3 regions of the Mesorhizobium humile genome follow, and region 3 is predicted to be linked to each of the others. Evidence: predicted binding sites of a transcription regulator. Region 3 holds the regulator's gene; each other region holds the start of a gene.
What was found. Region 3 encodes PhoB, which activates phosphate uptake and scavenging genes when phosphate is short. Its sites were predicted from a motif close to TGTCATNNANCTGTCAT; they were not measured.
Positions count from the first base shown of each region.

Region 1: RFM52_RS08555 (acid phosphatase) is a predicted target of PhoB. The motif match lies at 4,778-4,794, and genes of this name have one in related genera.
Region 2: RFM52_RS29415 (RNA degradosome polyphosphate kinase) is a predicted target of PhoB. The motif match lies at 8,157-8,173, and genes of this name have one in related genera.

Region 1 is NZ_JAVIIV010000004.1:166,223-176,852, reverse strand. It holds gene RFM52_RS08565 (OsmC family protein) at 1-345, opposite strand, end outside; gene RFM52_RS08560 (putative bifunctional diguanylate cyclase/phosphodiesterase) at 596-3,028, shown strand; gene RFM52_RS08555 (acid phosphatase) at 3,102-4,634, opposite strand; gene RFM52_RS08550 (cytochrome-c peroxidase) at 4,841-6,106, shown strand; gene RFM52_RS08545 (hypothetical protein) at 6,258-6,482, shown strand; gene RFM52_RS08540 (dihydrofolate reductase family protein) at 6,574-7,161, opposite strand; gene RFM52_RS08535 (winged helix-turn-helix transcriptional regulator) at 7,263-7,679, shown strand; gene RFM52_RS08530 (hypothetical protein) at 7,812-8,009, opposite strand; gene RFM52_RS08525 (hypothetical protein) at 8,546-8,692, opposite strand; gene RFM52_RS08520 (hypothetical protein) at 8,801-9,025, opposite strand; gene RFM52_RS08515 (phosphatase PAP2 family protein) at 9,120-9,662, opposite strand; gene RFM52_RS08510 (DUF2127 domain-containing protein) at 9,701-10,183, shown strand; gene RFM52_RS08505 (cytochrome c) at 10,196-10,630, opposite strand, start outside.
Region 2 is NZ_JAVIIV010000029.1:20,212-30,841, reverse strand. It holds gene RFM52_RS29455 (cystathionine beta-lyase) at 1-759, opposite strand, end outside; gene RFM52_RS29450 (amino acid ABC transporter substrate-binding protein) at 1,227-2,255, shown strand; gene RFM52_RS29445 (amino acid ABC transporter permease) at 2,318-3,505, shown strand; gene RFM52_RS29440 (amino acid ABC transporter permease) at 3,510-4,667, shown strand; gene RFM52_RS29435 (amino acid ABC transporter ATP-binding protein) at 4,683-5,486, shown strand; gene RFM52_RS29430 (TIGR02117 family protein) at 5,684-6,349, shown strand; gene RFM52_RS29425 (FAD-dependent monooxygenase) at 6,581-7,816, opposite strand; gene RFM52_RS29420 (zinc-finger domain-containing protein) at 7,833-8,078, opposite strand; gene RFM52_RS29415 (RNA degradosome polyphosphate kinase) at 8,331-10,526, shown strand; gene ppx (exopolyphosphatase) at 10,523-10,630, shown strand, end outside.
Region 3 is NZ_JAVIIV010000010.1:211,239-221,868, reverse strand. It holds gene pstS (phosphate ABC transporter substrate-binding protein PstS) at 1-108, shown strand, start outside; gene pstC (phosphate ABC transporter permease subunit PstC) at 174-1,160, shown strand; gene pstA (phosphate ABC transporter permease PstA) at 1,164-2,015, shown strand; gene pstB (phosphate ABC transporter ATP-binding protein PstB) at 2,012-2,815, shown strand; gene phoU (phosphate signaling complex protein PhoU) at 2,836-3,543, shown strand; gene phoB (phosphate regulon transcriptional regulator PhoB) at 3,560-4,249, shown strand; gene RFM52_RS17330 (ROK family protein) at 4,578-5,819, opposite strand; gene xylF (D-xylose ABC transporter substrate-binding protein) at 6,186-7,226, shown strand; gene RFM52_RS17320 (sugar ABC transporter permease) at 7,480-8,832, shown strand; gene RFM52_RS17315 (ATP-binding cassette domain-containing protein) at 8,844-9,644, shown strand; gene RFM52_RS17310 (CHASE domain-containing protein) at 9,771-10,630, shown strand, end outside.

The DNA of each region.
Region 1 (10,630 bases), on a different contig from region 3:
TATCCGCTCTTTCGTCGCGGCGTCGAGGTCGCCGGCAATCTCCAACCTGACGGCGAATGTCTCGACCCGTGACGGCTCGTCCTTCGCCTTCTCGCCGGTGACCTCCGCCCTCACCTCGCCCAGGCGGTCGGCGACGCCGAGACGATTGGCGGCGATGCGGGCGCTGAGCACCATGCAGGCGGCCAGGGAAGCGTAAAGCAGGTCGAGCGGATTGAAGCCCGGAGCGCTGACCGACGTCACCACATCGACAGTGCCACCGGTTGGTGTGGTCACCGTCGGCAACCTACCAGGCGGGAGGGCCGCCAGCGCACCGGTCGTTCTGGTCCTCACCTTGAGCCCACTCATCAACTGTCCTTTCCGCCCCGGGGCCGCCGCGAGGGCGCTCCACGCCCAGGCGCGCCGATGCCTTCGCACTTCATGACGGTGCCTTCGCACTTCATATTGTATCCCTTACTTCGCACAAGATGGATTTCAGCCACCCTCGTGCCAGTCCGGCGCGCGAAAATCGTCCACCCGCCGCGCCGACGGCAGCGGATCATTAGCGCTTCCTAAACCGCAAAGGGGTATGCCTTGCGGATTAGCGGTGGAGTCGTCGATGAGCGCCTTCAGGCGAATGGCCGGATTTGTGCTGATCCTGTTGACAGGGGCTGTGACGCTGGCCGCGCTGCGCATCGACTCCGAGCGCAATTTCGCCCTTGCCAAGCAACGCTACCTTGAGAATTCGCAGGCCGGATCCAGGGCGACCGCCAAAACCGTCGAGGATGCGCTGCGATCGATCTACGAGAATGTCCGGACGCTGACCTATCTGCCCAGCGTTCAAAACCTCGACCGGCATGGCACCAACCTCGGCGACGAGGGCCGTGCCACGATCCAGCAGATCTACAACAACCTGGCCAGCAACGTTTCCATTTCCGAAGTCTACTTCCTGCCGCTGGACTTCGACCCCGACCGCTTCGATCCGGTGACAGGCAAGCTCGAGGAGCCGATCCTTCAGTTCGACCAGCTGATCGTCAACGCCAGGGCAAGGGCCGATGCCGACGATCGAAAGCCGAGGAAGCTGGACAATCAATCGCTTCAGCGGCCGGCGGAGGAGGTCGAGACCTATGAGTACCACGAACTTGCCAAGCAGCTTGCCTGGCTGAAGGCGAATTATCCGGATTCAAGTGGCATCGACGGTCTCAACGTGCCGATCATCGGCACGAAGGAACTGATCACCTGCGACAACACCGATTTCATCCACAGCGGCAACGATGCCGACCGCTCGGGCTTCATCCTCTCGGTTCCCGTTTTCGCGGCCGACGGCACCCTTCGCGGCTCGGTCTCGGCGATCATGCTGACCTCGGCGTTGCGCAAGCTGCTGCCCAGCAGCGACTACGTCATCGTCAATTCCGACTATGGCTTCGAATCCGACCAGCACCGGCTTTCGACAGCCCTGGCGGCCGACACAAAATCGTTCACGGCGCCAGATTCCAAGCTGATCTATTCCGAAGTCATTCCGCTCTCGCTCAACGATCCCAGAAGCGCATGGCGGCTGTGGGCCGGCTTTCCCAACAGCCGGTTCGAAAGCGACGTCGATGTCCAGTCGGTGAAGCAATTCGAGCTGGCGGGCTACGCCGCCATTGCCGTCGTCACGCTGCTCGCCCTGGCGTGCTGGTATGCGATCGCGCGGAGCATGTCGATGCAGGCGGAGGCTGCCGAAACCCTGGAGCGGCGCGTGGAGGAACGCACCGCCGAGATACAGCATCTTGCGACACACGATATTCTTACCGGACTGCCCAATCGCGGCCTGCTGGCCGAGACGATGGACGACGCGCTGCGGAGCTTGCGGGACGGCGAAAAGTTGGCGGTACACTGCATCGACCTCGACCGGTTCAAACCGGTGAACGACACGCTCGGCCATCCGGTGGGCGACGAGCTTCTCGTGGCCGTGGCCAAGCGCCTCAGGCAGCAGGCCGGCGAAACCGCGATGGTGGCGCGGGTCGGCGGCGACGAATTCATCGTCATTCAATTGCTTTTTGACAGCGACGCGCAGGCCGGCGGGTTGGCCAGCCGGGCCATTCACGCGCTTTCGGCGGAATTCGTGATCCAGGGACACAAGATCGGCATCGGCGCCAGCGTCGGCATCGCTGTGTTTCCCGACGACGGCGACAGCTCGGAAATCCTCATCCGCAACGCCGACCTCGCGCTCTACAAGGCCAAGATGGAAGGCCGAGGCACCTGCCGGTCGTTCGAGCCGGGAATGGATGCGCGCCTGCAGGAGCGTCGCCTGCTCGAAGCGGAACTGGCGCTTGCCGTGGCGCAGGATCAGTTCGTGCTGCACTATCAGCCTCTGCATGACGCAAAGACCTCCAAGCTTACCGGCTTCGAAGCCCTCGTGCGATGGAACCATCCGCGGCTCGGCCTGCTGCCGCCGGGCGAATTCATCCAGCTCGCGGAGGAAACCGGGGTTATCGAAGGGCTTGGCGAGTGGATCATGCGGCAAGCCTGCGCAGACGCGGCGAGTTGGCCTCAGCCGGTCAAGATCGCCGTCAATCTCTCGCCGGCCCAGTTCAAGCAGCAGGGTCTGCCGCTTCAGGTTGCCTCGGCGCTCGCCACGTCCAATCTCTTGCCGTCACGGCTGGAGCTAGAGATCACGGAGTCGGTGCTGTTGGCCCACAATGAGCATACGATCCAAACGCTGCACGGCCTGCGCGACCTTGGCGTCAGCATCGCCATGGATGACTTCGGCACCGGCTACTCCTCGTTGAGCTACCTGCGGTCGTTTCCGTTCGACCGCATCAAGATCGATCGCAGCTTCGTCAGCCTGATGTGCGAGAGCAGCGAAAGCCGGGCTATCGTCAAGGCCGTCGCCGAACTCGGCAGCACGCTCGGCATGACGACCACGGCGGAGGGCGTCGAGACGCAAGACCAGTATCTGCTGGTCAGGGAGAACGGCTGCACGGATGTCCAGGGATGGCTGTTCGGGCGGCCTATGCCGGCCTCCCAGCTGCATGTGCTTTTCGAGCAGCACGCAGCCTTGACCGCATAGGTGGTTCAGCGGTCCGGCGCCAGGCCAACGAAATGGCCCGCCGAGGCGGGCCTTTTCGTTGGGTGTTCAACGCCTACTTCGTCAGATCGAGCGCCGCCGTCAGATCGCCCATCGGCGGCTGGTCGTTGTTGCGCAGCGCCTTGTCGCGGGCGACGATGCCCGGCAGCACCGGCAGGTTGTAGCGGTTGGTGATGAAGCGCAGGATCGAGGTGGTGTCGTACTGCGTGTGGTCGACCATGCCCATCTTGGCATAGGGCGAGATGATGAAGGCCGGGATGCGGTTGCCCGGGCCCCAGCGATCGGCCTTGGGCGGCGCGACGTGGTCCCAGAAGCCGCCATTCTCGTCATAGGTGACGACGACCAGCATATGCGCCCATTGCGGGCTCTTTTCGAGATGCGCGACGAGGTCGGCCAGATGCTGGTCGCCAGAGGTCACATCGGCATAGCCGGCGTGCTCGTTGAGGTTGCCCTGCGGCTTGTAGAAGGTGACGGCCGGCAGCTTGCCGTCGTCGATCGCCTTGATGAACTCGACGCCGTCGAGGCCGCCATCCTTGATGTGCTCGGCGCGAGCGGGCGTGCCCGGCGCATAGGCCGCGAAATAGTTGAAGGGCTGGTGGTGGAACTGGAAATTCGGCACGGGCGTCGCGTTCTTGCCGTCGAGCGCCGCCTGCCAGGCGCCCGAATACCAGGCCCAGGAAATGCCCTTCAGCGACAGTAGGTCACCGATGGTGATCTCGTGCTGCGGCGGCAGCGTGGTCGGCTGCGCCGGATCGGCCAGCGCCTTGTTACCACCCTCCGCCGGCTTGTTGGCGCTCGGCTGGTAAGGCGGCTGCATGGTGTTGACGGCGTAGAAGTCGGGCGTGATGGCGCCGTCATTGGCGAATTTCGGCACGCCGCCAAGCGCCGAGGGCGGCGAATTGTCGGCCGGCTTCAGCGTCACGCCATCCGGCTCGACGACGGCGATCTGGCCCTTCACCGGGCTGGTGTCGGCGTTCGGATAGTAAGGCGCGCAGGCGCAGGCGAGCATGAAGTGGTTGAGGAAGGAGCCGCCGAAGGCGCCCTGGAAGAAGTTGTCCGCCAGCACGTATTTCTTGGCGATCGCCCACATCGGCAGGTTCGAGCCGTCGTAATGGCCCATGACCAGCGAGCCGGAATCGGCCCAGGCGACGAACTTGTCGTTCCGGCCGCCGTCGATCTGCATCTGCTCCTGGTAGAAGCGGTGCCAGAGGTCGTGCGTGACGACGTTGGTGCTCTCGTTGAAGCCCTTGGGGTCGTCGATCGCGAAAGCGGCATTGGGAAGATGCGCGCTCTGCGCTTCCGTCACCGCCGGGGTGACGCCCTTGCCGGTCAGTCCGCCCCATGCCGGCGGCAATTCCGAAAGCGGCTTGCCGTCGCGGTCGAGCTGGCGCGCCTGGTCGAGCGAGACATTGGCCAGGCCGTTGGCGCCGGGGAAGCCGCCATAGAGGTTATCGAAGCTGCGGTTCTCGGCGTAGATGACGACGACGGTGTCGATCTTGTCGTAGCCGGGAGGAGCCGCGTGGGCAGCAACGGAGAGCGATGCCAGCGCCGTGGAGGCGAGGCAGAGCGAGAGAAAGGACCGGGTCATCGGGAAATGCCTCGTGGCTTGGGAATGGCTGGAGGACGGCAATGCAGGCAAGCAACCTGCATCTATGCCCAGCTACTTCGGTGCGTTGTCACCTTTGTGACAGTTCCGCCCCGGCCGAACACGGTTTCGTGAGCGAATACGCCGGTCATCAATCCGTTGCACTCGATCCTTACGTCGCGAACGAAATCTGGCGAAGGAAATCAGGGATGTCGCCACAGACGATGGGACGGAAAAATCACACGATCGCCCTTCTGACTGCCCTGACGGTCGGCTTGACCGCGCCTGCCAACACCGCGGAACCTTCCGGCGTCCATCCCGGCCCCATGTCGCGCCAGGACGCTTTTGCCCGCGCCGACGCGCTGACTGCGCTCGGGCGGCAGATGTTCTTCGACCCTTCGCTCTCGGCCTCGGGCAAGCAGGCCTGCTCGTCCTGCCACGATCCCAACCACGCCTTCGGACCGGCCTCGGCTTCGCCGGTCGAGATAGGCGGGGCAAAGCTCGACCAGCCGGGCGTCCGCACTGTCCCATCGCTGCGCTACCTGCAGGCGGCGCCGGCCTTCACCGAGCATTTTTACGACTCCGAGGATGAAGGCGACGAGAGCGTCGACAATGGGCCGACCGGCGGCCTGACCTGGGACGGCCGCGCCGATCACGGCAAGGACCAGGCGAGGATCCCGCTGCTGTCGCCCTTCGAGATGGGCAACAAGGACGAGGCCCAGGTGGCCGCCAGCCTGCGCAAGGCTTCCTATGCCGGCACCTTCAAGGCGGCGTTCGGCGCCGATGTCTTCGACCATCCGCAGGACGCTTTCGAGGCTGCGGTGGATGCGCTCGGCACCTTCGAGCAGAGCAGCGCCGACTTCTATCCCTATTCCAGCCGCTACGACGCCTTCCTCGCCGGCAAGGCGCAGCTTTCCGCACAGGAGCTGCGCGGCCGCATGCTGTTCGAGGACGAGACCAAGGGCAATTGCGCAAGCTGTCACTTGAGCGAGCCGGCCAATGACGGCGAGCCGCCGCAATTCACCGACTACGGCCTGATCGCGATTGGCGTGCCGCGCAACCCGGCGATCCCCGCCAATGCTGATCCCAATTACGTCGACCTTGGCCTGTGCGGTCCGCTGCGCACTGATTTCAAGGGACGCGCCGAATATTGCGGCCTGTTCAAGACGCCGACCCTGCGCAACGTGGCCTTGCGCAAAAGCTTCTTCCACAATGGCTATTTCCACTCCCTGCGCGAGGCGGTCGCCTTCTACGCCAGCCGCGACAGCGATCCGGCGCGCTGGTATCCGACGATGGCGGACGGCACGGTCGACAAATTCGACGACCTGCCAAAGGCTTACTGGCCGAACCTCAACACCGACCCGCCGTTCAACGGTAGAAAGCCCGGCGACAAGCCGGCGCTGAGCGACGCCGAGATCGACGACATCGTCGCCTTCCTTGGCACGCTGACCGACGCCGACCAGGCGGGGCAGTAAGGCAAGCGGCCAAGGCGATTGATGGGGGCGCACGGCATGCTTGCAGCCGGGGCCGTCTATCCACCGTAAATGTGTGCCAATGTGAGCCACGTCATAGGAACGCCAAGTCGCGTCTGCTATGTTGCCCATCTCTTCACAGATGGAGTCTCCGATGAGGTTCGTCGCGGTGCAGGAGCCGCCCGGCAGCAGTTGGGCGGTGTTCGATGCGGGCAATGGCGCGCCGGCCGAATATGCCGGCCGGGTGCTTATCGGCCTGACATCGCGCGAGGCCAGCTGGTTCGTTGCCGCAGGCAACGACCAGGCGGCCTGGCCACGGCCCGGCCGGCCAGCCGCGCAACTGCGGCTGGTCAGCGGAGGCGGCTCGCAGCCGATCTAGGAAAGGCACGGCCAAACAGGCGGTTGAGAAGCCGCGCTGCCGGATTGATTCAAGCGGATTGATTCAGGGCAGCGCGACTTCGGTGTTGCCCTCATTGCGCCGGTGCGTAGCGGCTCACCACCATGCCGCTGGCATAGGGCTTCGAGCCGAGGAGCTTCAGCCTGCCAAAACCGCCCTCGTCGAAGATGCGGCGGCCGCTGCCCAGAACCGCAGGATTGACGAAGAGCTGGAACTCGTCGACCAGGCCGGCGGCGATCAGCGCGGCGGCAAAGCCCGCGCCGCCGAACACGGCGATGTCGCCGCCCTCGCCTTGCTTCAGCGCAGCGACCTCGCGTGGCAGGTCGCCGCTGACGAGCCGCGTGCGTTCCCAGCGCGATGCCTCGAGCTTGCCGCTCGCCACAACCTTCTCAGCCTCCAAGATGCGCTGCGCGAAGGCGTAGAAAGGGTCCTTCGGAAATTTCCTCGCCGCGTTGCCCCAATGGGTCAGATACCCCTCCTCAGCCATCTTGCGGCTCAACAGGATGGTGTCGATACAAGCAAAGGCGGCGTTGAAGTCCCGCTTGAGCTCCTCGTCCCAGGCGCTGTCATCGCCCCATTCCCAGAGCTGCCAGCGATGCCCCTCGTCGGCGCCGACAAAACCGTCGACCGACATCTGCATCTGCAGGATGAGCTTCTTCATGTCCGGTCCCCTCGCGCTTAATTGCTTTACTTTCGGAACCATTTGACCCAGATCGGGAAATGATGTCAATAGTAGAGTGATTTAAAAATGGAACCATACCGATGTCGACCAAGGGACGGTCCGGCTGCCCGATCAGCCTCTCGCTCGAATTGCTCGGCGACCGCTGGACGCTGCTCATCATCCGAGACCTGGCCTTTGCCGGGAAACGGCATTTTCGCGAGTTCCTGCAATCCGCCGAAGGCATCTCGTCGCGCACGCTGGCCGAGCGGCTGCAGACGCTGGTCGACGAAGGCGTCCTCACCCGCAGCGACGACCCGAGCCATGGGCTGAAGGCGATCTATCGGCTGACCGATGCCGGCATCGACCTTTTGCCGATGCTGGCGGCACTGGGCGCCTGGGGCAGCAAATATCGCAAGGCCGACAACGACCTCGCCCGGATCGCTGGTGAGCTCGCGGCCGGCGGCCAGCCGGCGCTCGAGCAGATGAAAGAAAAGCTGAAAACCGAGCATCTGGGGTAACGGGGCGGCGTGCTGTCGGCGCACCGGCCGTCCAATGCTGCGGCGAGGCGGCCGCCAGCGTCGGCTGTCCGCGAGCCGATCGACAAACATTGGACAACAATCCCCCCTCGCCTGTCAGCGAGGCCGTCCGTGTCACTGCAGCCCTACCGGCTCCTCGGCCGGCGGCTCCCCGGGCAACCCCAGTCGCAGCCGCTCCTCCTCGGCGAATATCTCGGCCTGCGCGTGAATGTCGAACACTTGCTGCGTCAGCCTGCCGCCATCGACGACCCGCACTATCCATTGGCCATTGAGGGTTTTTACGCGGACACTGTCTGGCTCGCTTGTTACCATATACAGCCCCTGCTCATCGCTCGAAGAACTTCCTGCCTCCGACCAAATACGATCTAGAGCGCCTGGAGTTGCCGGAAAGCGGGGCTTATTAGTCTTTAGTGCAAGGGTACTCGCCAATATCCGATATATTTGCGGATCGTGATGAACAAAAACGAGCATGGAGACGAAGGGATGCCGTTGCGCCCCAGCTCATTGGAATTCGACTTCGATATCGAGTTCGGTCTGCGATACGATACGGCAGCGCATTTCGAAAGCGTCTGAGCGGACTTGCAGATTGCGCAGTCTGGCGCTTGGGCGGGCGGGAGCGCGAACGAATTCGCCGCGCGGCTGCGGCCCGGTCGCCTTGGGGGGTGATACTGGGTTCGGCGGCCGGGCCTGACCGGAGTTTGCGAGGCCGCCGGCTGTCATAAACATGCGCTCGGGCTCAGCCAAGGACAAGAACGACCTAGGCCCTAGGACCAAAGCTGCAAGGACATGGCCGACAGGACCAGTTGCGCTTTGACGACTGGGAAGAAACGTGCCGAACGCCGGCCGCGTCAAAAGCCCAAGAAATGCCGACCGAGGAGATAGCCGAGCGCCGCCACGACCAACGGAAACAGCGCCGGCGCCGCCCTGCTGAACAGCGAGGGGTTTATCTCCTTGGCAGGAGCGCTGGATTTGGCATTGCCGAGGTTTTTGGTCATGAACTCATTACCGGTTGGGGGCTAGCTGCCGGCTGGTCCATTAAATTAGAAGTCGCTTATTAAGTTTCCGGCAAGCCCAACGCTACAATTCGCGGCAATTTATTCCGACTACTGGGTGCGCTCGGCAAGCGCAAAAGCCTGGAGATTGCGCGACTTGCCAGGATCCTGGTCGGCGTTGGCGATGATGGCGTGGAAGGCCGCCCGGGCGATATCCTTTTTCTTGGCATCCGGATGCAGTTTTCGCACCGCCTTGAGCAGGTCTTTCGGTTTCATATCCGGGGTGACGACGCGCATCAGCGTATCACCTATGGCCTGCAATTCGTTGGCATCCATGACGATGAGCCCTGTTTTGGCGGCAGGAGCCTAGCATATAGCGGGTCGAGCGCGTCACTTTTGTGATGCGCCGATGGAGTCGGAGCCAGTCTTTCTAGAGAATTTTAGTGGCGAAAGCGTCCAGCCGTGAATTTTCGCGGTAGCAAAGCCGAACGACCATAGCGGCCGCAATCCCGGTAGCGGCGCCGCCGGCGATGTCACCGGCATAGTGGATGCCGATATGCAGCCGCGACCAGCAGATCAGCACGGCCATGACGAGCAAGGCGAGCGTGCGGCGCGGCAGCGCCTGCATGGCGAAGGCGGCGACGATGGCGATGCTGGCGGTCGCGTGGTCGGACGGGAACGACCAGTCGGCGCTGGGCGCGATCAAAAGATGCGTGACGCCGGCATCGTATGGCCTGATCCGGTGGACAAACAGCAGGATGGCCTGGTTGATCGCCAACCCTAGCAGAAAGGAAAGGCCGGCGGACAGGCAGGCATGGCGCACATGGGCGCGGTCGCTCCTCGACCACCATTGCAGGGCCACCACGATCACCATCAGCGGCACACCGATTTGTGAGATGGCGATCATTGTCCTATCAAGGGGTGGGCTGATGCCGGCAGCTGAATTGATCCAGTGCGTGAGAGAAACGTCCATTCTAGCCTGATTTCCCTGGTCTATTGTGAGGTCGATCGTTGAAGCCCGCCGGCGAGCACCGCATTCACCAACTCTTTGAGGTCAGCGTATGGCTAAAAGGTGCCCATGCCTTGATCGAGTGCGTCGGCGGCATCCTGCTTTACGTTGTCACCACCGAAACCATCGCTTCCTGGGTCAACATGTTCACCCAGGAAGAGTTGATCGAAGATCCGAACGATTTCATAGCTGGCTATCTGTCGCGGATGGCCGGCCAGTTTTCGCTGGACAGCAAGGAGTTCTACGCCTTCTACCTGCTCAGCCACGGGCTGATTAAGCTTCTGCTGGTCATCGGCCTGCTGCGCGGCAAGCTCTGGTCCTACCCGGCCTCGCTGGTGGCACTCGGCGCCTTCATGGCCTATCAGGTCTACCGCTACTCCTACACGCATTCGCCCGGCCTGCTCGTGCTGACCGTCTTCGATGCGATCGTCATGTGGCTGGTCTGGCAGGAGTGGAAGACGGTGCGCCGCCATATCGCGCCCTGATCGCGCCGGCCCTCACTCGATTTTCCGCCGGAATTTCGAATGGCAGCTCGTGCAATCCTGCAGGATGAGGTGCAGGAGATGTTCCGCCGGCATCGTTGCCGGATCGGCTTCGACGGCGCCCGGGCGCTTGCCGAGCAGGCTGCCGCCATCCATCGGCGGGCCGGTCATCCGCATGTCGGCGGTGATCCCGGCCGGCGCGTTCGCGGCCTTGGCGGCGAGCGCGTCGGCGAGCCGACCGATATGGCGTGCCAGCGCCTCGAACTCCGGCCGGGCCTCCTCCATCTCCAGCCTGGCGCCAGACGGCGCGCCAAGCGTGCCTTGCGGGAATTCGGCGACCAGGGCGGCGCCGGTGCGGGCGCTGAGCGTGTCCGCGGCTGCCTTGAAGGCCACCGGCTCATAGCCGCGCTTGCCGCCGAACATTTCGGCGATCGCCTTGGCGGCGGCCGC
Region 2 (10,630 bases), on a different contig from region 3:
CAAGCCGCGCAGCACCTGGTAGACGTCGTCGGGACCGGAACAGCAGCCGAGCGTGCAGAAGCCTTCGTAGAGCTGCTTCCAATAGGCCTCGTTGGCCGACACCGTGCCCAGCAGCACGTCGGAATGGCCGGCTGGATATTTCGTCGCCGCATGTATCGAGATGTCGACACCATGGTCGAGCGGCTTGAAATAGAGCGGCGTCGCCCAGGTGTTGTCCATCATCACGATGGCGTTCGCCGCATGTGCCGCCTGCGCGATTGCCGGGATGTCCTGCACCTCATAGGTGTTCGATCCCGGCGATTCGGTGAACACCACCTTGGTGTTGGGCTTGATCAGCAAAGCGACGCCGGCGCCGATGCGCGGCTCGTAATACTCGACCTCGACGCCGAGCCGCTTCAGCATCGTATCGGCGAAGTGGCGCGTCGGGTGGTAGACGCTGTCGACGATCAACAGGTGATCGCCCGCGGCAAGGAAGGTGAGCAACGGTATCGTCACCGCCGCCAGTCCGGAAGGCACCGCGATCGTGCCGGCCGAACCCTCCAGCGCATCGACCGCGAGCGCCAGCGCATCCATCGTCGGCGTGCCGCGCGTGCCGTAAGTGTATTTCTGGCTGCGCCCGGCCATCGAGGCGGCGTCGGGATAGAGCACGGTCGAGGCGTGCACGACCGGCGGGTTGACGAAGCCGAAATAGTCGCGCGGATTGTTGCCGGAATGGGCAAGCCTCGTGTTGATGCCCATTTCGATGCCGTCTTTAACCATGGTTCGTCGCCTGTCGAATGATGTCAGGAGACCCAGCCATAAAGCGACGGCAAAGCCCGCGCAACCGCGCCGAGTCCGCCAAAGCCGGTCTTCCGCTAGGCCAATCCAAAGCCGCGCAGGCCCAGTAAAGCATCGCTATTGCCGCAGCGGATTCTGCCGCTGGGTCATGCATTCGCGACGGCGCGGCTTGGCTGATTTGTTCGCATGGCCTGCCGGTTTCATGTGCTCTTGTCCGCAATTTGGGCATTTGCGGCAATTGCTTTTCAAACCTCTCTGGAATCGGTCATTTCCCTTGACCTCACAGGAATAATCGCCTTCGATGCGCTTCGTGAATGGGAGGCAGCGCATCGGCAACCGATGCGGGTCCGGGAGTGGGCCTTGAAGTGGGAGCTGCATTCACAAACGAAAAAAGATCAAGCGTCGCCTGGCGATTAGGGGCGCCTGTAACAGAAAAGGGTCTGTGGGTCATGAAACACATTGCAATCGGCATTCTTGGCGCCGCCGCGCTCGGGTTCATGGCGTCCGCCGCTTCGGCCGGCACGCTCGATACCGTGAAGCAGAAGGGCTTTCTCCAGTGCGGCGTCTCGACCGGTCTCGCCGGCTTTTCGGCGCCGGACGACAAGGGTGACTGGAAAGGCATCGACGCGGATTTCTGTCGCGCCGTTGCGGCCGCCGTCTTCGGCGACGCCACCAAGGTCAAGTTCACGCCGCTCAGCGCCAAGGAGCGGTTCACCGCCCTGCAGTCGGGCGAGATCGACATCCTGTCGCGCAACACCACCTGGACCAGCAACCGCGACAGCGCGCTCGGCCTCGATTTTGTCGGCATCACCTACTATGACGGCCAGGGCTTCATGATCAACGCCAAGAAGCTGCCCGGCGTGAACTCCGCGCTGCAGCTTTCGGGCGCCGCCGTCTGCGTGCAGAGCGGCACTACCACAGAGCTCAACCTCGCCGACTACTTCAAGAAGAACAAGATGGAGTACAACCCCGTCGTGTTCGAGAAGCTGGAAGAGGTCAACGCCGCCTATGACGCCGGCCGCTGCGATGCCTACACCACCGACCAGTCCGGTCTCTATGGCATCCGTCTAACGCTGTCTTCGCCGGCCGACCATGTCGTGCTGCCCGAGATCATCTCCAAGGAGCCGCTCGGCCCGGCCGTGCGCCAGGGCGACGACCAGTGGGCGCATATTGCGCGGTGGACGTATTTCGCGCTGCTCAACGCCGAGGAAGCCGGCATCACGCAGGCCAATGTCGACGAGATGAAGACGTCGACCGACCCGAACATCCAGCGCCTCCTCGGCACTGAGCCCGACGGCAAGTACGGCGCCGATCTCGGCCTTTCCAACGACTTTGTCGTCAACATCGTCAAGGCTGTCGGCAACTACGGCGAAATGTTCGAGCGCAATGTCGGATCGGGCAGCCCGCTCAAGATCGCGCGGGGCATCAACGCGCTGTGGACCAAGGGCGGCCTGCAATACGGTCCGCCGATCCGCTGATTGAAACGTGATCCGGGAGGCAGGTTGTCTGCCTCCCGGTTTCTCTTTCCAGGGGACGGTCCATGGCTTCGCAGGAAATCCTTCGCGAGGAGCCGAGCCGCGGCTCCTTCATCAATGACCCGAGAATACGCAGCCTGTTCTTTCAGACGCTGGTCGTGATCCTGCTGTTCGGCTCGATCTGGTGGATCGTCCACAACGTCATCGAGAACCTCCAGCGCCTGCACATCGCTTCAGGCTTCGGTTTCCTCAGGAGCAGGGCCGGCTTCGACATCTCCGACACGCCGATCGCTTACACGTCCGACTCGACCTATTTCCGCGCGCTGGTCGTCGGTTTGCTCAACACGATCATCGTTGCCGTCGCCGGCATCGTGCTTGCCACGATCGTGGGCTTCACCATCGGCATTGGCCGCTTGTCGCAGAACTGGCTGATCCGCAAGATCTGCACGGTCTATGTCGAGATCTTCCGCAACATCCCGCCGCTGCTGGTCATCTTCTTCTGGTATTCAGGCGTGCTCGCCGTGCTGCCGCCGCCGCGCGAGAGCATCCACCTGCCTTTCGGCTCCTTCCTCAACCAGCGCGGTTTCTATTTTCCGCGCGCCGTTTGGGGGGACGGCTCCTGGCTGATGGGTGTCGCATTGCTGCTGGCCATTGCAATGGCCTGGTTCGTCGCCCACAGGGCGCGACAGCGACAGAAGGCGACCGGCCAGCAGTTCCCGGTCTTCTGGACGTCGCTCGCGCTTGTCGTCGGCCTGCCGGTGCTGGCCTTCCTGCTCGGCGGCATGCCGCTCACCTTCGATTTTCCGAAGCAGTCGACCTTCAACCTGACCGGTGGCTTCTGGGTCAAGCCGGAATTCCTGTCGCTCTTGCTGGCACTCTCCTTCTACACGGCGGCCTTCATCGCCGAGATCGTGCGCGCCGGTATCAGGGGGGTCAGCAAGGGGCAGAGCGAAGCGGCGGGTGCGCTCGGCCTCCGCTCCGGTCCGATCTTGCGGCTGGTGGTCATTCCGCAGGCGATGCGCATCGTCATCCCGCCGCTCACCAGCCAGTATCTCAACCTGACCAAGAACTCCTCGCTGGCGATCGCCATCGGCTATCCGGACCTTACCGCGACTGCCGGCACGGTGCTCAACCAGACGGGCCAGGCGGTGGAGGGCGTGTTCATCATGATGATCGCCTATCTGGTGCTGAGCCTCGTGACGTCCTTTGTCATGAATATCGTCAACGCCAGAATGGCGCTGGTGGAGAGGTAGGGCCATGCAGGAACACGACATGTCCTGGGTGCGCACCGAGATGGCGCTTGCCCAGCCGGCACCGCCTACCGAACGCGGCGCCTATGCCTGGGTGCGCAAGAACCTGATCGGTTCGGTCGGCGACACCGTCCTCACAATCCTCGGTATCGCCATCGTGCTGTGGATCCTGCCGCAGGTCATCAACTGGGCCTTCCTCAATGCCCAGTGGACCGGGCCGGACCGCACGGTATGCACGACCGCTTCGCAAGGCGGCATCCAGCCCGACGGTTGGACCGGCGCCTGCTGGGCTTTCGTCAACGCCAAGTTCGGCCAGTTCATGTTTGGCACCTATCCGATCGAGGAGCGCTGGCGGCCGATTCTGGTCGCCATCCTGTTCGTGGCGCTGCTGGTGCCGATGCTGATCCCCCGCGTTCCGCGCAAGGGGTTGAACGCGCTTCTGCTCTTCGTGGCGCTGCCGGTCGTCGCCTTCTTCCTGCTGGTCGGCGGCGTGTTCGGCCTGCCGCATGTCGAGACCCCGCGCTGGGGCGGGCTGCTGGTCACGCTCAGCCTGTCCTTCGTCGGCATTGCCGTGTCGCTGCCGATGGGCATCTTGCTGGCGCTCGGCCGGCGTTCGAAGATGCCGATCATCAAATGGCTTTGTATCGTCTTCATCGAGACGGTGCGCGGCATTCCGCTGATCACGGTGCTGTTCTTCGCCAGCGTCATGCTGCCTCTGTTCCTGCCGGAAGGCGTCAGCTTCGACAAATACCTGAGGGCCCTGATCGGCGTGTCGCTGTTTGCCGCCGCCTACATGGCGGAAGTGATCCGCGGCGGCCTGCAGGCGATCCCGAAGGGCCAGTATGAAGGCGCCGACTCGCTCGGCCTCGGCTACTGGCAGAAGATGGGCCTGATCGTGCTGCCGCAGGCCCTGAAACTGGTCATCCCCGGCATCGTCAACACCTTCATCGGCATGCTCAAGGACACGAGCCTGGTTCTGATCATCTCGATGTTCGACCTGCTCGGCGTGGTCAAGCAGAACTTCGCCGACCCCAATTGGGCGACGCCACAGACCCCGAAGTCGGGCCTGATCTTTGCCGCCTTCGTTTTCTGGCTGTTGTGCTTCGGCATGTCGCGCTATTCAATGTACACCGAACGCCGGCTCGACACCGGCTACAAAAGATAAAAAGGGGAATTGGCCATGGCCACCGAAAACGCCGTCAGCGCGGAAGACCTCAAGGTCAATGCCGGAAAGATGCATGTCTCGACCACCGATGTCGCCATCGATATCGTTGGCATGCACAAATGGTATGGCGAATTCCACGTGCTGAAGGACATCAACCTCAAGGTGATGCGCGGCGAGCGCATCGTCATTTGCGGACCTTCGGGATCGGGCAAATCGACCATGATCCGCTGTATCAACCGGCTGGAAGAGCATCAGAAGGGCAAGATCATCGTCGACGGCAAGGAGCTCACCAACGATCTGAAGAAGATCGACGAGGTGCGCCGCGAGGTCGGCATGGTGTTCCAGCACTTCAACCTGTTCCCGCATCTGACCATCCTGGAGAACTGCACGCTGGCGCCGATCTGGGTGCGCAAGATGCCGAAGAAGCAGGCCGAGGAGATCGCCATGCATTTCCTCAAGCGCGTCAAGATTCCGGAACAGGCCAACAAATATCCGGGCCAGCTCTCCGGCGGTCAGCAGCAGCGCGTGGCGATCGCGCGCTCGCTGTGCATGAACCCGCGCATCATGCTCTTCGACGAGCCGACCTCGGCGCTCGATCCGGAGATGATCAAGGAAGTGCTGGAGACGATGGTGGGGCTGGCGGAAGAGGGCATGACCATGCTCTGCGTCACCCACGAGATGGGCTTTGCCCGCAAGGTCGCCAATCGCGTGATCTTCATGGATCAGGGCCAGATCGTCGAGCAGAACACGCCGGCCGAGTTCTTCGACCATCCGCGCCATGAGCGTACGAAACTGTTCCTGTCGCAGATCCTGCACTGAGCGGGCCTCTGCTTCGTCATTCTAGGGCGGAGCAAGGAGCGAGCGACGCGGCGCAGACCCTAGAATCCATGCCGTGACACCGAGGCGTTGCCACGTTTCAGAATTCCGCACCGCTGCACCCCTCGGCAGAGGTCACGGCATGGATACTCGGGTCAAGCCCGAGTATGACGACGTCCCGGACAGAACCGCCGCGCCCGATGGGAAGAATCCTGCGATACTTGGCGATGCTGGTGGGTGCGGTGGTGCTTGCCGCCGCGCTCGGCACGCTGGTGCCGCGCCCGCTCTGGCCAGCCGCCGCCGGCGGCGAGGGGACGCGCCACATATTGGTGCTGAAGAACCCGATCCACACCGACATCGCCGTGCCCCTCGACGATGGCGTGCGCCGGCGCTTTGCCTTCCTGGCCGATGCCGGTCTGCCGATGGGCGCGCCGGAGGAGCGCTACATCGTCTTCGGCTGGGGCGGTCGCGCGTTCTATCTGGAGACGCCGACCTGGTCGCAACTGAAGGCCGGGCCGGTGTTGAAGGCGCTGACGCTCGACGCTTCGGTGATGCATGTCGATCTTGCCGGCGCGATCAAGGAACCACACCCGGATGTTGCAGGTTTCGACATCGACGAGCAGCACTTTTCGACGTTGCTCGACTACATCGCCGCGAGTTTCCAGCAAGGGCCTGAGGGACCAGTGGTGATCGAGAATGCGGGCTATTCAACCTATGACCGTTTCTACGAAGCCAACGGCCATTTCAACGCTCTGGTCGGCTGCAACACCTGGACGGCAGCAGGACTGCGTATTGCAGGCCTTCGCACGGGATGGTGGAACCCGCTGCCGATGTCGTTGGGGTGGTCGCTGAGGATGTACAATTAGCACTCGTCCAAGCGAGCGCCGAGTTCCGTCACACCCCCCTCTGGCCTGCCGGCCATCTCCCCCGCAAGGGGGAGATCAGCTGTAGCTGCGGCTTTCGCCAATCGCCAACGTCGCAGGATGAACGAGGCGCGTGAGCTGCCAATCTCCCCCCCTTGCGGGGGAGATGTCCGGCAGGACAGAGGGGGGCGCTGTCCCGCCAGCCTATCCAACTTTTCGCCCGTTAGGCATCCACTACCGCCTCACAACCTTCCGCTCCTCCCAGCCATACAGCCAGTCCAGATCGGCCGCGAGTTTCTCCGCCGGCCGCGTCGCCAGCACCAGGTTGCGGGCAATCGCCACCGGTCCCCTGGCATGCCAGGCCAGGCGATTGAGCGTGCCGCGCTTCAGCACCTTTTCGACGCGCGGCCGTCTCAGATTCTCCCAGATAGTCAGGCTCTGCTTCGGATCGTCCGGAAAATCGGCGACCAGATTGGCCAGCATCGCGGCATCCTCGATCCCCATCGCCGCGCCCTGCGCCGCGAACGGCGTCATGGCATGCGCGGCGTCGCCGATCAGCGCGATGCCTTGCGGGACCGCCCAGCGCTGTTGCCGGACCGTGTGCATCGGAAACGCCGTCCATGGCCCCGCCAGCGCGACGAGCCTTGCGAGCTTCGCCGCGGTGCCGCGCATGGCACTGGAGAGGATGGCCGGGTCGGCATGGCCTGACCAGCCTTCCGCGATCCGCTCGCCCTTGGTGAAGGCGGCGAGATTGATGGCGCTGCCCTTACTCACCGGATAGGCGACCATATGGAAGCCGGGATGCAGGAAGGTGGTGACGCATCCCGCCGCGCCGATCTCGGCAAAAGCCTGCCCTGCGGGGCTTTCGGTCGCCACTGTGGCGCGCCATGCCAGTCGGCCCGAGAAGCGGCTTTTCGCGAAACCGGATTCCCCGCCGGCAAGCTGTGCGCGAACCGTGGACCAGACGCCGTCGGCTCCGACCAGCAGGCTGCCAGCGACCTGTGCAGATTTGCCATCCGTCTCGACTGTCACGCTGATACCCGGCGCGTCGGCCGCGATGTCGGTCACGCGCGCGCCGATGGCAAGCTCGATATCGGGCCGGTCCGCCACTGCCGCCATCAGCGCTGCCTGCAGGTCGGCGCGATGCGCCACCAGATAGGGCGCGCGCCAGCGTTTTTCTCCGGCTTGTCCAAGCGGCACGCGGGCCAGCTCGCGCAGGCTTCTCGCGTCCTTCAGCACCACCGCTTCAGGCCGGATCGCGTCGGCCAGCAGGCGATCGAGCACGCCGAGCTGGCGCAGGATGCGGGTCGCGTTGGGGGAAAGCTGGAGCCCGGCGCCGGCGGCTTCGAGCTGCTTTGCCTGCTCGAACAGCTTTACCGGGAAACCGCGCTCGGCAAAAGCGAGCGCCGCCGTCAATCCGGCGATGCCAGCCCCGGCGATGACGATTTGCTGGGACCGTGTTTCAGCCATGATCGAGGAAAAAGGGTCAGGCGGCCTGGTCGACATAGAGGCAGCCGGCCGGCTGCGTTTCCGTCGCCTTCAGCGCCGGCGAATAGCGGTAGAGCGTCGAGCAGTAGGGGCAGACCTTTTCATTGTCGTCGCCCATGTCGAGGAACACATGCGGATGGTCGAAAGGCGGGTTGGCGCCGGTGCACATGAATTCCCTGACGCCGATCTCGATGACCGGATGGCCCGCGTCGTTCTGGAAATGGGGAATGCTACCGCCTGCCATCGTCGTCTCCAATTGGGTTCGGCCAGTGGGTGTGACCCGTCTGCATCTGGAGCATAACAGGCCAGTTTGCAAGATCGATGAAATCAAACTGTCGCAAAAGGCTGGCAGAGGATAAGTTGAGCCGGTTAAGCGCATGGCTCCGCGCACGGATCGATTCCGTGACGATCATGCGTCACAAAAACATGTTAGAGCGTCGCCGAACGGCAATATGCGGCGCTCCCTGGGGACGGTAGCGGGCAAGAGCGGGAAACCATGAACGAACTGAAGCCTGTGCAGAGCGAGTTCATCACCGTCGTGGCGGCAAGCCCGGACGGCGGCAATCCCGACCGTTTCGTCAACCGCGAATTCTCCTGGCTGCAGTTCAACCGCCGCGTGCTGGAGGAATCGCTGAACGAGCATCATCCGCTGCTCGAGCGCGTCCGCTTCCTGTCGATCTCGGCCGCCAATCTCGATGAATTCTTCATGGTCCGCGTCGCCGGCCTCGCCGGCCAGGTGCGCGAGGGCATCGCGCTGAAAAGCCCGGACGGCCGCACGCCCGAGCAGCAGCTCGAGCAATTGCTGCGCGAGGTCGAGCGCCTGCAGGAGGACCAGCAGAAGAGCCTCTCGGCACTGATGGTCCTGCTCAACAAGGAAGGCATCGAAAGCATCACCCGCGATGCGCTGACCAAGGACGAGAAGGCCTGGCTGGAGGAGCATTTCCAGGAACAGGTTTTCCCGGTGCTGACGCCGCTGTCGATCGACCCGGCGCATCCGTTTCCCTTCATTCCCAATCTCGGCTTTTCCATCGCCCTGCAACTGCGTCATCGCAAGAATGGCGAAGAGATGAGCGCACTGCTGCGCCTGCCGGTGGCGCTCAAGCGTTTCATCCGCCTGCCCGACCGCAAGAACCATGTCCGCTTCATTCCGCTGGAGGAAGTGGTCGGCATCTATATCGGCAAGCTTTTCCCCGGCTACGAGGTCAAGGGCTCGGGCACGTTCCGCATCATCCGCGACAGCGACATCGAGGTCGAGGAAGAGTCGGAAGACCTGGTGCGCCTGTTCGAAACGGCGCTGAAGCGGCGGCGTCGCGGCTCGGTGATCCGCATCGAATTCGACACGCTGATGCCGGCTCAATTGCGCGACTTCGTCGCCGGCGAGCTCGGCGTCTCGTCGAGCCGCATCAGCGTGCTCACTGGTCCGCTGGCACTCAACCAGATCTCCGAGATCGTCGCCATTCCGCGCGATGATCTCAAATTCACGCCCTACAATCCGCGCTTTCCCGAGCGCATCCGCGAGCATGGCGGCGACTGCTTCGCCGCCATTCGCGAGAAGGACATCGTCGTCCATCACCCCTACGAGTCCTTCGACGTGGTGGTGCAGTTCCTGCGTCAGGCCGCTGCCGACCCGGAAGTGGTGGCGATCAAGCAGACGCTCTACCGCACCTCGAACGACAGCCCGATCGTGCGCGCGCTGATCGACGCTGCAGAGGCCGGCAAGTCGGTCACGGCGCTGGTCGAGCTCAAGGCGCGCTTCGACGAGGAGGCCAACATCCGCTGGGCGCGCGACCTCGAACGCGCCGGCGTGCAGGTCGTGTTCGGCTTCCTGGAATTGAAGACCCACGCCAAGATGTCGCTGGTGGTGCGCCGCGAGGACGGCAAGCTGCGCAATTACGTGCATCTCGGCACCGGCAACTACCACCCGGTCACCGCGCGCATCTACACCGACCTGTCCTTCTTCACCACCGACCCGACGATCGCGCGCGATGTCGCGCAGCTCTTCAATTTCATCACCGGCTATGCCGAGCCGGCCGAGGAGATGCGCCTTGCCGTATCGCCCTTCACGCTGCGCAAGCGCATCCTGAAACACATCTCGGACGAGATCCTCCATGCCCGTGAGGGCCGGCCATCGCGCATCTGGATGAAGATGAACGCGCTGGTCGATCCGACCATCATCGATGCGCTTTACGACGCCAGCCGCGCCGGCGTCGAGATCGACCTCGTCGTGCGCGGCATCTGCTGCCTGCGGCCTCAGGTGCCCGGTCTGTCGGAGAACATAAGGGTGAAATCGATCGTCGGCCGTTTCCTCGAGCACAGCCGCATCTTCTGCTTCGGCAACGGCCACGGCCTGCCGTCGGACGAGGCGATCGTCTACATCTCGTCGGCCGACATGATGCCGCGCAATCTCGACCGCCGCGTCGAGACCCTGGTGCCCATCACCAATCCAACTGTGCATGAACAGGTGCTCGGCCAGATCATGCTGGGCAACATCATGGACAACCAGCAAAGTTTCGACGTATTGGCTGACGGCACCTCCCGGCGCGTTGTGCTGGAGGAAGGCGAGGAACCGTTCAACGCGCAGGAATATTTCATGACCAATCCGAGCCTGTCGGGACGGGGTGACGCGCTGAAATCGCATGCGCCCAAGCGCATTGCCCAGTTCAAGCGCCGCAAGAAGAACGGCGCCGCGTGATCGCAGTTTCCCAGGGCCGGCTTCAGGACCGGCGGCCGCTGTCGATCATCGACATCGGATCGAACTCGATCCGCCTTGTCGTCTATGAGGGGCTGGCCCGCTCG
Region 3 (10,630 bases):
AGCCTGGACTATGTTCCGATGCCCGACGCCGTCGTGAAGAGTGTCGAGGCGATGTGGGGCAAGGACATCGTCGACGCGAACGGCAAGCCGCTGTACTCCGGCATGTAAGTCCTAGCGAATAAGGAGGGCGCCTTTGGGCGCCCTCCTGTCTCTTTCGAAATGCGAGGGGGTAAATGACAGCCGTTTCCGAAGCCGCGACATCGTCCGCCCTGCGGACCAGAGAAGCGACAGTGCGCCGCTTCGCCTTCACCGACATGGCCTTCCGGACGGCCACCCGCCTTTCCGCCATCCTCGTGCTGGTTCTGCTCGGCGGCGTCGCGATCTCGCTGGTCGCCGGCTCGTGGGAGGCGCTGTCGAAGTTCGGCTTCTCCTTCCTCACCACCGAATCCTGGAACCCGGTCACCGAGAATTTCGGCGCGCTGGCGCCCATCTACGGCACCATCGTCACCTCGGCCATCGCCATCCTCATCGCCGTGCCGATCGGCATTGGCATCGCCGTCTTCCTGACCGAGCTTTGCCCGCGTCCTCTCAGGCGGCCGATCGGCATTGCGGTCGAGCTGCTTGCCGGCATTCCCTCGATCATCTACGGCATCTGGGGCCTGTTCGTCTTCGCGCCGTTCCTGCAGACGACGGTGCAGCCCTTCATCATCTATATTTTCCACGGCATACCGGGGCTCTCCAGCCTGTTTGCCGGCCCGCCCTACGGCATCGGCCTGCTGACCTCGTCGCTGATCCTCGCCATCATGGTGCTGCCCTTCATCACCTCGATCACCAAGGACGTGTTCGACACGGTGCCGGCGGTGCTGAAGGAATCGGCCTACGGCATCGGCTGCACGACCTGGGAAGTGACCCGGCGCGTGACCATCCCCTATACCCGCGTCGGCATCATGGGCGGCGTCATGCTCGGCCTCGGCCGCGCGCTCGGCGAGACGATGGCCGTCACCTTCGTCATCGGCAACGCGCACCGCATCAGCGCCTCGCTGTTTGCGCCGGGCACGACGATCTCGGCGACCATCGCCAACGAATTCACCGAGGCCGACGGCGATCTCTATACGTCCTCGCTGGTATCGCTCGGCCTGATCCTGTTCATCATCACCTTCATCATCCTCGCGCTCGCACGCTACATGCTGTTGCGCATCGATAGCCGCACGGGAGCCTGACCGATGTCGACTGCCGCATCGCTTCACCAAAGCCGCAAACGCAAGAACGCCGTGATGATGGCGCTGTGCGTCGTCGCGGCGGGCATCGGCCTCGCCTGGCTGGCGTTGATCCTCGGGGCGCTGCTCTATAAGGGGCTCTCCGGGGTGAACCTGGCCGTGTTCACGCAGATGACGCCGCCGCCCGGCGACGCCGGCGGCCTGCTCAACGCCATCTACGGCAGCATCGTCATGACCATCATCGGCATCATAGTCGGCACGCCGATCGGCGTGCTGGCCGGTACCTACATGGCCGAGTACGGGCGCTTCTCGAAGCTCACGACGATCGTGCGCTTCATCAACGACATCCTGCTGTCGGCGCCATCGATCATCATCGGCCTGTTCGTCTATGAGCTGATGGTACGGCCGATGGGGCACTTCTCGGCGATTGCCGGCGCCGTCGCGCTGTCGATCCTGGTGATCCCCGTCGTGGTGCGCACCACCGAGGACATGCTGAACCTCGTGCCCAACGCGCTGCGCGAAGCGGGCACCGCCATCGGCGCGCCACGCTGGGTGGTGATCCGCTCGGTCGCCTACCGCGCGGCCCTGTCCGGCATCGTGACCGGCATCCTGCTGGCGATCGCCCGCATCTCCGGCGAGACGGCGCCGCTTCTCTTCACCGCGCTCAACAACCAGTTCTGGTCGAGCAATCTCAATGCCCCGATGGCCAGCCTGCCGGTGACCATCTTCCAGTTCGCCCTCAGCCCTTACGAGGAATGGCAGCAGCTGGCCTGGACGGGCGCACTCATAATCACCCTTACGGTTCTCGGGCTGAGCATCATCGCCCGCAGCCTGACCGGACGCAGAGAGGACAGATGAAACCGATGTTGTCCACCGACCTGAACGTAGCCGACACGACCGTCGAGAAGGCCAAGATCGAGGTCAAGAACCTCAATTTCTACTATGGCCAATCGAAGGCGCTGAAGGACATCAACCTGTCCTTGCCGGAGCGCAGCGTGACCGCCTTCATCGGCCCGTCGGGCTGCGGGAAGTCGACGCTGCTGCGCGTGCTCAACCGCATCTACGAGCTCTATCCGAAGCAGAGTGCCGAGGGCCAGGTACTGCTCGACGGCAAGAACATCCTCGACCGCTCGCAGGACCTCAACCTGCTGCGCACCAAGATCGGCATGGTGTTCCAGAAGCCGACGCCGTTCCCGATGTCGATCTACGAGAACATCGCCTTCGGCGTCAGGCTGTATGAGAAGATCAGCAAGGCCGAGATGGACAGCCGCGTCGAGTCGGCGCTGAAGCGCGCCGCGCTGTGGAACGAGGTCAAGGACAAGCTCAACGCCAGCGGCCTCAGCCTTTCCGGCGGCCAACAGCAGCGCCTGTGCATCGCCCGCACCGTGGCGGTGAAGCCCGAGGTCATCCTGCTCGACGAGCCGGCCTCGGCGCTCGATCCGCTGTCGACCGCCAAGATCGAGGAACTGATCGACGAGTTGCAGGCCGACTATACGATCGTCATCGTCACCCACAACATGCAGCAGGCGGCGCGCGTGTCGAGGCAGACGGCGTTCATGTATCTGGGCGAGCTGGTGGAGTTCGACCGGACCGAGAAGATCTTCACCTCGCCGCGCGAAAAGCGCACGCAGGACTACATCACCGGCCGCTTCGGCTGAGTTCATACGAGGACATCATCATGGCCGAACATACCGTCGCTTCCTTCGACGAGGATCTGAGGCAGATCAGCCGGCTCATCAACGACATGGGCGATCTGGCCGGCTCCATGGTCGGCGGCGCGACCAGGGCCCTGCTCGAAACCGACAATGCGCTGGCGCAGCGCGTCGTCTCCGACGACGCCATCATGGACGCGCGCCAGCGCGAGCTCGACGACCGCGCCATCACGCTGATCGCCAAGCGGCAGCCGATGGCGGACGACCTGCGCAACGTTGTCGGCTCGATCCGCATGGCGGGCGATCTCGAACGCATCGGCGATCTTGCCAAGAACATCGCCAAGCGCGTTGGCGCGGTCGGCGTCAGCACCGCGCCGCGCGACCTCACGCATTCGATCGATTCCATGGCGCAGCTGGTGCTGATCCAGGTCCAGGCCGTGACCCAGGAATATATGGTGGGCGACGCCACTGCGCTGGCCAAGCTGCGCAACGACGACGAGCGCATCGACGTCAAATACACGTCCGTCTTCCGCGAGCTGTTGACCTACATGATGGAAGATCCGCGCAACATCACCGCTTGCACGCATCTTCTGTTCTGCGCCAAGAATCTCGAGCGCATCGGCGACCATGTGACCAACATCGCCGAGAACGCCTATTATGTGCTCACCGGTACGCAATTGCCCGCCAACCGTCCCAAGCAGGACGAGACGGCAATGTCGGCGCCGGCGGCCTGACGAGAAGGTTACCCCGATGATCGCGCCACGCATCATGGTGGTGGAGGATGAGGAGCCGCTGGGGGTGCTGCTCCGCTACAATCTCGAATCCGAGGGTTACCAGGTGGAAGTGGTGACCCGCGGCGACGAGGCCGAAATCCGCCTTCAGGAAAACGTTCCCGACCTGCTCGTGCTCGACTGGATGGTGCCGGCGGTTTCCGGCATCGAGCTCTGCCGGCGCCTCAGGATGCGGCCCGAGACCGAGCGGCTGCCGATCATCATGTTGACGGCGCGGGGCGAAGAAAGCGACCGCGTGCGCGGGCTCTCGACCGGCGCCGACGACTACCTGGTCAAGCCGTTCTCGACGCCGGAATTCATGGCGCGCGTCAAGGCGCTGCTGCGCCGCGCCAAGCCGGAGGTGCTGTCCAGCGTGCTCAAGGTCGGCGACATCGTGCTCGACCGCGAGTCGCATCGCGTCTACCGCAAGAAGAGCGAGATAAGGCTCGGCCCGACCGAGTTCCGCCTGCTCGAATTCATGATGCGGCATCCTGGCCGCGTGTTCTCGCGCAGCCAACTGCTCGACAATGTCTGGGGCGAGACGATCTATATCGACGAGCGCACGGTGGACGTCCATGTCGGCCGCCTGCGCAAGGCGGTCAACAACGGCCGCATGCCCGACGTCATCCGAACCATTCGCGGGGCGGGTTACGCGATCAGGGAGGATTAGGGATAGGGCGCGGAAGCGCTGACGGGCTCCGCTCCCGGCATCTGCGATGGTGATTAGCCGAGACGCTTCTAGCGTCGTCATCCACGGGCGGAGCAAGGAGCGTAGCGACGCAGCGCAGACCCGAGGATCCATTCCGTGACTTCGACGCGCCGGGGCGGTGCAGAATTCTGCTCCGCTGCGCCTACGATCGAAGTAACGGCATGGATTCCAGGGTCTGCGCTGCGTCGCTTCGCTCCTGCTTCGCCCTGGAATGACGAAGCTGCGGGGCCATCGCTAATCTCAAGCGTCTGCTGCTGTCCTCAGCGACCAGCGGTCACTTCAAAGCCGCTCAGGCCACGTTTTTTCCGCTGCCCGCTCTTGCCTGCATGCCCGGCGCGAAAATCTCCTGGTCGACGAAGGTCAGCGCGCGCATGGCGCAGCCTTCGCGGATCAGCGGCAGCTCGTTAGGCTCGGTGTCGAAGGAGATCGATTCCGAGTGCTGGCCGCCCGCGGTCTGGGCGATCGCCGCCCTTAGCGCCGGCTCGATCAGGTCGAAGGCGGCCGCGCTGACGCCGACCATGGCCACGGGCGCCGGGTCGATGAGGGCGAACAGGCTGCCGAGACCGAAACCAAGCGCCTCGCCGGCCCGACGGTAAGCCTCCCGCTCGGGGCCGTCCTTCTCGCGCGCCTTGGCGGCGAGGGCTCGCATGTCGGCGTCGCCGACGTCGACCGGCTCGGCGTCCTCGCTCATTTTCATGGCGCTGCGCCAGATCGCGTAATTGCCGGCATAGGCCTCGACGCAGCCGCGCCGGCCGCAGCGGCAAAGCGCGCCGCCCGGGCGGTGGATCATGTGGCCAAATTCGCCGCCCGAGGAATGCGTGCCGGTGAACAGCGCGCCCTTCAGCACCAGACCCATGCCGATGCCGTGCGACAGGAGGATGGCGATGAAGTCGTCGCGATAGCGCTCGGGGTCGCGCCATTGCAGCGCCACCGCCATCATGTTGCAGTCGTTCTCCATGGTGGCGGGGATGCCGAATTCCTGCTCGAGGATGTCGGCGAAAGGAATGTCGGTCAGCGGCGTTATCGGCGACCACAGCATGGCCCGTGCGTGGGAATCGGTGATGCCCTGGATGCCCATGGCGAGGCGGGCGACGCTGCTCACGTCGAGGTCGGGATCCTGCAGCCGGCGCCGGACGATCGCCACGCATTCGCCGATCAAGTCGTCGCGGGGCATGACAAGCGTGTCCAAGCGCTGCTGCTCCTCGGCGACCACCTGGCCGGCATAATCGATCACGGCGACCGACAGGAAGTTCAGCGACAAGACCACGGTCAGCACCGCGGCGGCTTCGGGGTTCAGCGCCAGGCCGATCTGCGGCCGGCCGCGTTTCAGCGCCGTCGGCTCGCTGGCCTTGCTCTCGGTGAGAATGCCTTCCTGGATCAGATCGGCGGAGATCGCCGAAATGGTCGAGTGGCTGAGCCCGGTGGTGGCGGCAATCTCCGTGCGCGAAGGCTGGCCGGCGCGGCGCACGGCCGAAATCACCATGGCGCGGTTGCGCCGGCGCAAATCGTCGTGACGGATTCCGACCGACATGTCTTCGCACGTCCTCCCCGGTCATCGCGGCCTTGTGATGATGCCATGGCCTAGCGTTGACACGCCAGACGGTTCACCATTTGCGGAAACGGCGAACCGTCTGTCTTTTGTTCTGACGCAATTCCGGGCGGAAAACCGCTGCGCACTTTTCCTGGAATTGCTTCTGGATACTGGCAGAAGCCAAGGTCCATGTCATTATTTATTGCGGGTGTCGAAAAAAATGTTCGGACCCATCAAAACCCATCAGAATCGCAGTTGACAGCGTCGTTTTGCTGGATCACTATTTTTTTGAGGCTCGAAAAAAAGCCTCTTTACCGGCCTTCGGGCCAGTCTGGGTCGCGCCGCACAGAGCGCAGGGAGGATATCATGAAGAAATTCGCAGCCGCCATCCTGGCGGGCGTTGCCATGTCGCTGACGTTGGCGTCGGTCGCCGAGGCGAAGGACAAGGTGATCGGCGTCTCTTGGTCGAATTTCCAGGAAGAGCGCTGGAAGACCGACGAAGCGGCGATGAAGGCAGCCATCGAGGCCGCCGGCGACAAGTATATTTCGGCCGACGCGCAGTCCAATCCGGGCAAGCAGCTGACCGATGTCGAAAGCCTGATCTCGCAGGGCGCCAATTCGCTGATCATCCTGGCTCAGGATGCCTCGGCCATCGGTCCGGCGGTGCAGAAGGCGCTCGACGAAGGCATTCCGGTCGTCGGCTATGACCGCCTGATCGAGAACAAGGACGTCTTCTACCTGACCTTCGACAACAAGGAAGTCGGCCGCATGCAGGCCCGCGAGGTGTTCAAGGCCAAGCCGGAAGGCAACTACGTCTTCATCAAGGGCTCGGGTTCCGATCCGAACGCCGACTTCCTGTTCTCGGGCTCCATGGAAGTGCTCAAGGCGGCGATCGACAGCGGCAAGATCAAGAATGTCGGCGAGGCCTATACCGACGGCTGGCTGCCGGCCAACGCGCAGAAGAACATGGAGCAGTTCCTGACCGCCAACGACAACAAGGTCGACGCGGTCGTGGCGGCCAATGACGGCACCGCCGGCGGCGTCGTAGCGGCGCTGACGGCGCAAGGCCTGGCCGGCACCGTTCCGGTCTCGGGTCAGGACGGCGATCACGCGGCGCTCAACCGCATCGCGCTCGGCACGCAGACCGTGTCGGTGTGGAAGGACGCGCGCGAGCTTGGCAAGAACGCCGCCGAGATCGCCTCGCAGCTCGCCAACGGCAAGAAGATGGGCGACATCGCCGGCGCCAAGGACTTCACGACGCCTGGCGGCAACACCGTCAAGTCGCTGTTCCTGACCCCGATCGCGATCACCAAGGACAATCTCAACGTCGTCATCGACGCCGGCTGGATCAAGAAGGACGAAGTTTGCGCTGGCGTTGCCGCCGGCAGCGTCAAGGTCTGCAACTAAGTTTGCCGGCTCTCGATCAAAATCCTGCGCCGCGGCCTGGAGCGGTTCGATGAACCGCTCCAGTTCCTTGTTGCCGCAATCCCGGACGGGAAGCTACGGCGAAGTCGCCGATCCCAACCGCCACGCACTTTTCCTGGGATTGCTTTGAAGCCGCGGCGTTTTCTCAAAAAGATTTGTGTTTCCGCCTCTGGCGGATAGCTTCTAGGCTTGGCCAGGCATCCGCGTCAGACGGGCAGGCCGGCGGGAGGAAATCATGACCGATACGACGTCTACCCAATCGGCGGACACCGCGCGCGCGTCGGAACTTGGCGCTGTCGCCAGGTTCCTGAAGGCAACCGAGATCGATACCCGCATGCTCGGCATGATAGGCGCGCTGCTGCTGATCTGGGTCGGGCTGCACGTGATTTCCAGCCTGCGCCTCGGCGTCAATCCGCTCGACTTCGACAGCCGCACCTTCCTGACGCCGCGCAATCTGTGGAACCTGTCGGTTCAGACTTCGGCCGTGGCGATCATGGCCTCAGGCATGGTGCTGGTCATCGTCATGCGCAACATCGACCTGTCGGTCGGATCGGCCGAAGGGGTGATCGGCATGGTCATGGGCTTTGCCCAAGTGCATTTCCTGGTTCGCTTCGTCGGGCTTGAATTGGGCAATCCCTGGATCTGGGTCCTGGCATTGCTGATCGGCCTGGCGCTCGGCCTCATCATCGGCGCCTTCCAGGGCTTCATCATCGCCTATCTCGAAGTGCCGGCCTTCATCGTCACGCTGGGCGGATTGCTGGTATGGCGGGGCGCTGCCTGGTGGGTCACCAGCGGCCAGACCGTGGCGCCGCTCGACGCCACGTTCCAGCTGATGGGCGGCGGCCCGGCGGGCTCGATCGGCGCCAAGTGGAGCTGGGCCGTCGGCATCGCCGCCTGCCTGGCGGTCATCTTCATGCATTTCAACGGCCGCGTGCAGCGCAAGCGCTTCCGCTTCCCGCTGCGTCCGGTCTGGGCCGAGACGCTGCTCGCCACCGTCACCTGCGCGGTCATCCTGGGCGCAGTGTGGCTCGCCAATTCCTATCCCTGGCCGGTCGGCATCGTGAACCGCTACGCCGCCGCCAACAACATCACCGTTCCCGAAGGCGGGCTGTTCATCGCGCATGGCATCGCCATTCCGGTGCTGATGGCCGTCGCCGTCGGCCTGATCATGACCTTCGTCACCAAGCGCACGCGCTTCGGCCGCTATGTCTTTGCCATCGGCGGCAATCCGGAAGCAGCCAACCTCGCCGGCATCAACACGCGCTGGATCACCATGAAGGTGTTCATGATCATGGGCGTGCTGGCGACGATCGCGGCGGCGATCTCGTCGGCCAGGCAGAACTCCTCGACAAACGTGCTCGGAACGCTGGACGAACTCCTGGTCATCGCCGCGGCGGTCATCGGCGGCACCTCGCTCGCCGGCGGCTCCGGAACCGTGCTCGGCGCGATGCTCGGCGCGCTTCTGATGCAGTCGCTGCAGTCCGGCATGGTGCTGCTCGGCGTCGATTCGCCGCTGCAGAGCATCGTCGTGGGCGCCGTGCTGGTCGTCGCGGTGTGGCTCGACACCATCTATCGCAAGCGGGTCTGAGGAGAACGAGCATGGCTGAAAAATCCGCTCCCGCCGGCGTTCCGCTGGTCGACATGCGCAACATCTCGATCGCCTTCGGCGGCATCCGCGCCGTCGACGACGCCTCGGTCGATCTTTTCCCCGGCGAAGTGATGGCGCTGCTCGGCCACAATGGCGCGGGCAAATCGACGCTGATCAAGATCCTGTCCGGCGCCTACAAGCGCGACAGCGGGCAGATCTTCATCAATGGCGAGGAGGCTTCGATCTCCAATCCGCGCGACGCCAAGAAATACGGCGTCGAGACGATCTACCAGACGCTGGCGCTGGCCGACAATGTCGATGCCGCCGCCAATCTGTTCCTCGGCCGCGAGCTGATGACGGGTTGGGGCACGCTGGACGACGTCGCCATGGAAGCCGAGGCGCGCAAGGTGATGGGCCGGCTCAATCCACGCTTCCAGCGCTTCAAGGAGCCTGTCATCAAGCTGTCGGGCGGACAGCGGCAGTCGGTGGCGATCGCGCGCGCGATCCTGTTCAACGCCCGCATCCTGATCATGGACGAGCCGACGGCGGCGCTCGGCCCGCAAGAGACGGCGCAGGTCGGCGAACTGGTCAAGCAGCTCAAGGCCGACGGCATCGGCATCTTCCTGATCAGCCACGACATCCACGACGTGTTCGAACTCGCCGACCGGGTCTGCGTGATGAAGAACGGCCAGGTGGTCGGCACCGCGCGCACGACCGACGTCACCCAGGACGAGGTGCTCGGCATGATCATCCTGGGCAAATGCCCGCCAGGCGCCATCCCGGGTCCAGGCGCGCTGAAGATCGCGGCATGAACGGATAGCCGGCTAATTAACGGCTGCGTGATGTACCAGCCCCTGTGATGATTTGGCCGCGCCATTGTGTTGGCGCGGAGACTTGCCCATAAAGGTCGTCGACCGTCCACGGGCCGCATCGCTGATTTGAAGAAGCTCTTTCCGATCGTTGCCTTCGTCGCCGTCGCGCTGATCAGCCTGACGATGGCGGGGTTCGCTTATTTCGCGACGCAGGAGGCGGCGCGGATCAAGTTCGAGGGGACCGCCGACGACGCGCTCAACCGCATCGAAAGCCGCATCGACCTGCATCTGTCGCTGCTGCGTTCGACGCAGGCACTGTTCGATGCCCGCAACGGCGACATCACGCGCGGCGAATTCAAAGCCTTCTTCACCGCGCTCGACATAAGCGACAATTTCGCGGGGCTGCGCGGGATCGGCTTCCTGAGGCTCGCCAAGACCGGCGACGAGGCGGCGGTCGAACGCGACATCCTGCACGACCTCGGGACGGCGCATCCGGTCTATCCCGCAACGACCGAGCAATGGCGCACGCCCATCGTGCTGTTCGAGCCGCTCGATACGTCCAACCAGTCGATCATCGGCTTCGACATGTTCACCGAGCCGGTGCGGCGCGCGGCGATCGAAAAGGCGATGGCCGACGACCGGCAGCATGCGAGCGGCGTGGTCCAGCTCGGACAGGGCGCCGGCGTGGCGCAGACCTTCACGGGCTTCCTGGTCTTCGTGCGGCTGAACGTCGAAACCGCGCCCGAGGTCATCAATGCAAGCCGCTCTTCGACCGCCGGCTTCCTCTACGCGGCGTTCCGAGCCCAGGACCTGTTCCAGGTCGCGCTCAGCCGCTCGCCGCTGCTGCCGGTCAATGTCGAGGTCTTTGACGGCAAGCCGGAGGGCGGCAATCTGCTTTTCCGTTCTGAAGCACCGCCGGCGGAACGCATCGGCGCGAAACTTCTGGCGCGTCGCGATATCGTCGTCGCGGGCCGGCCCTGGACCGT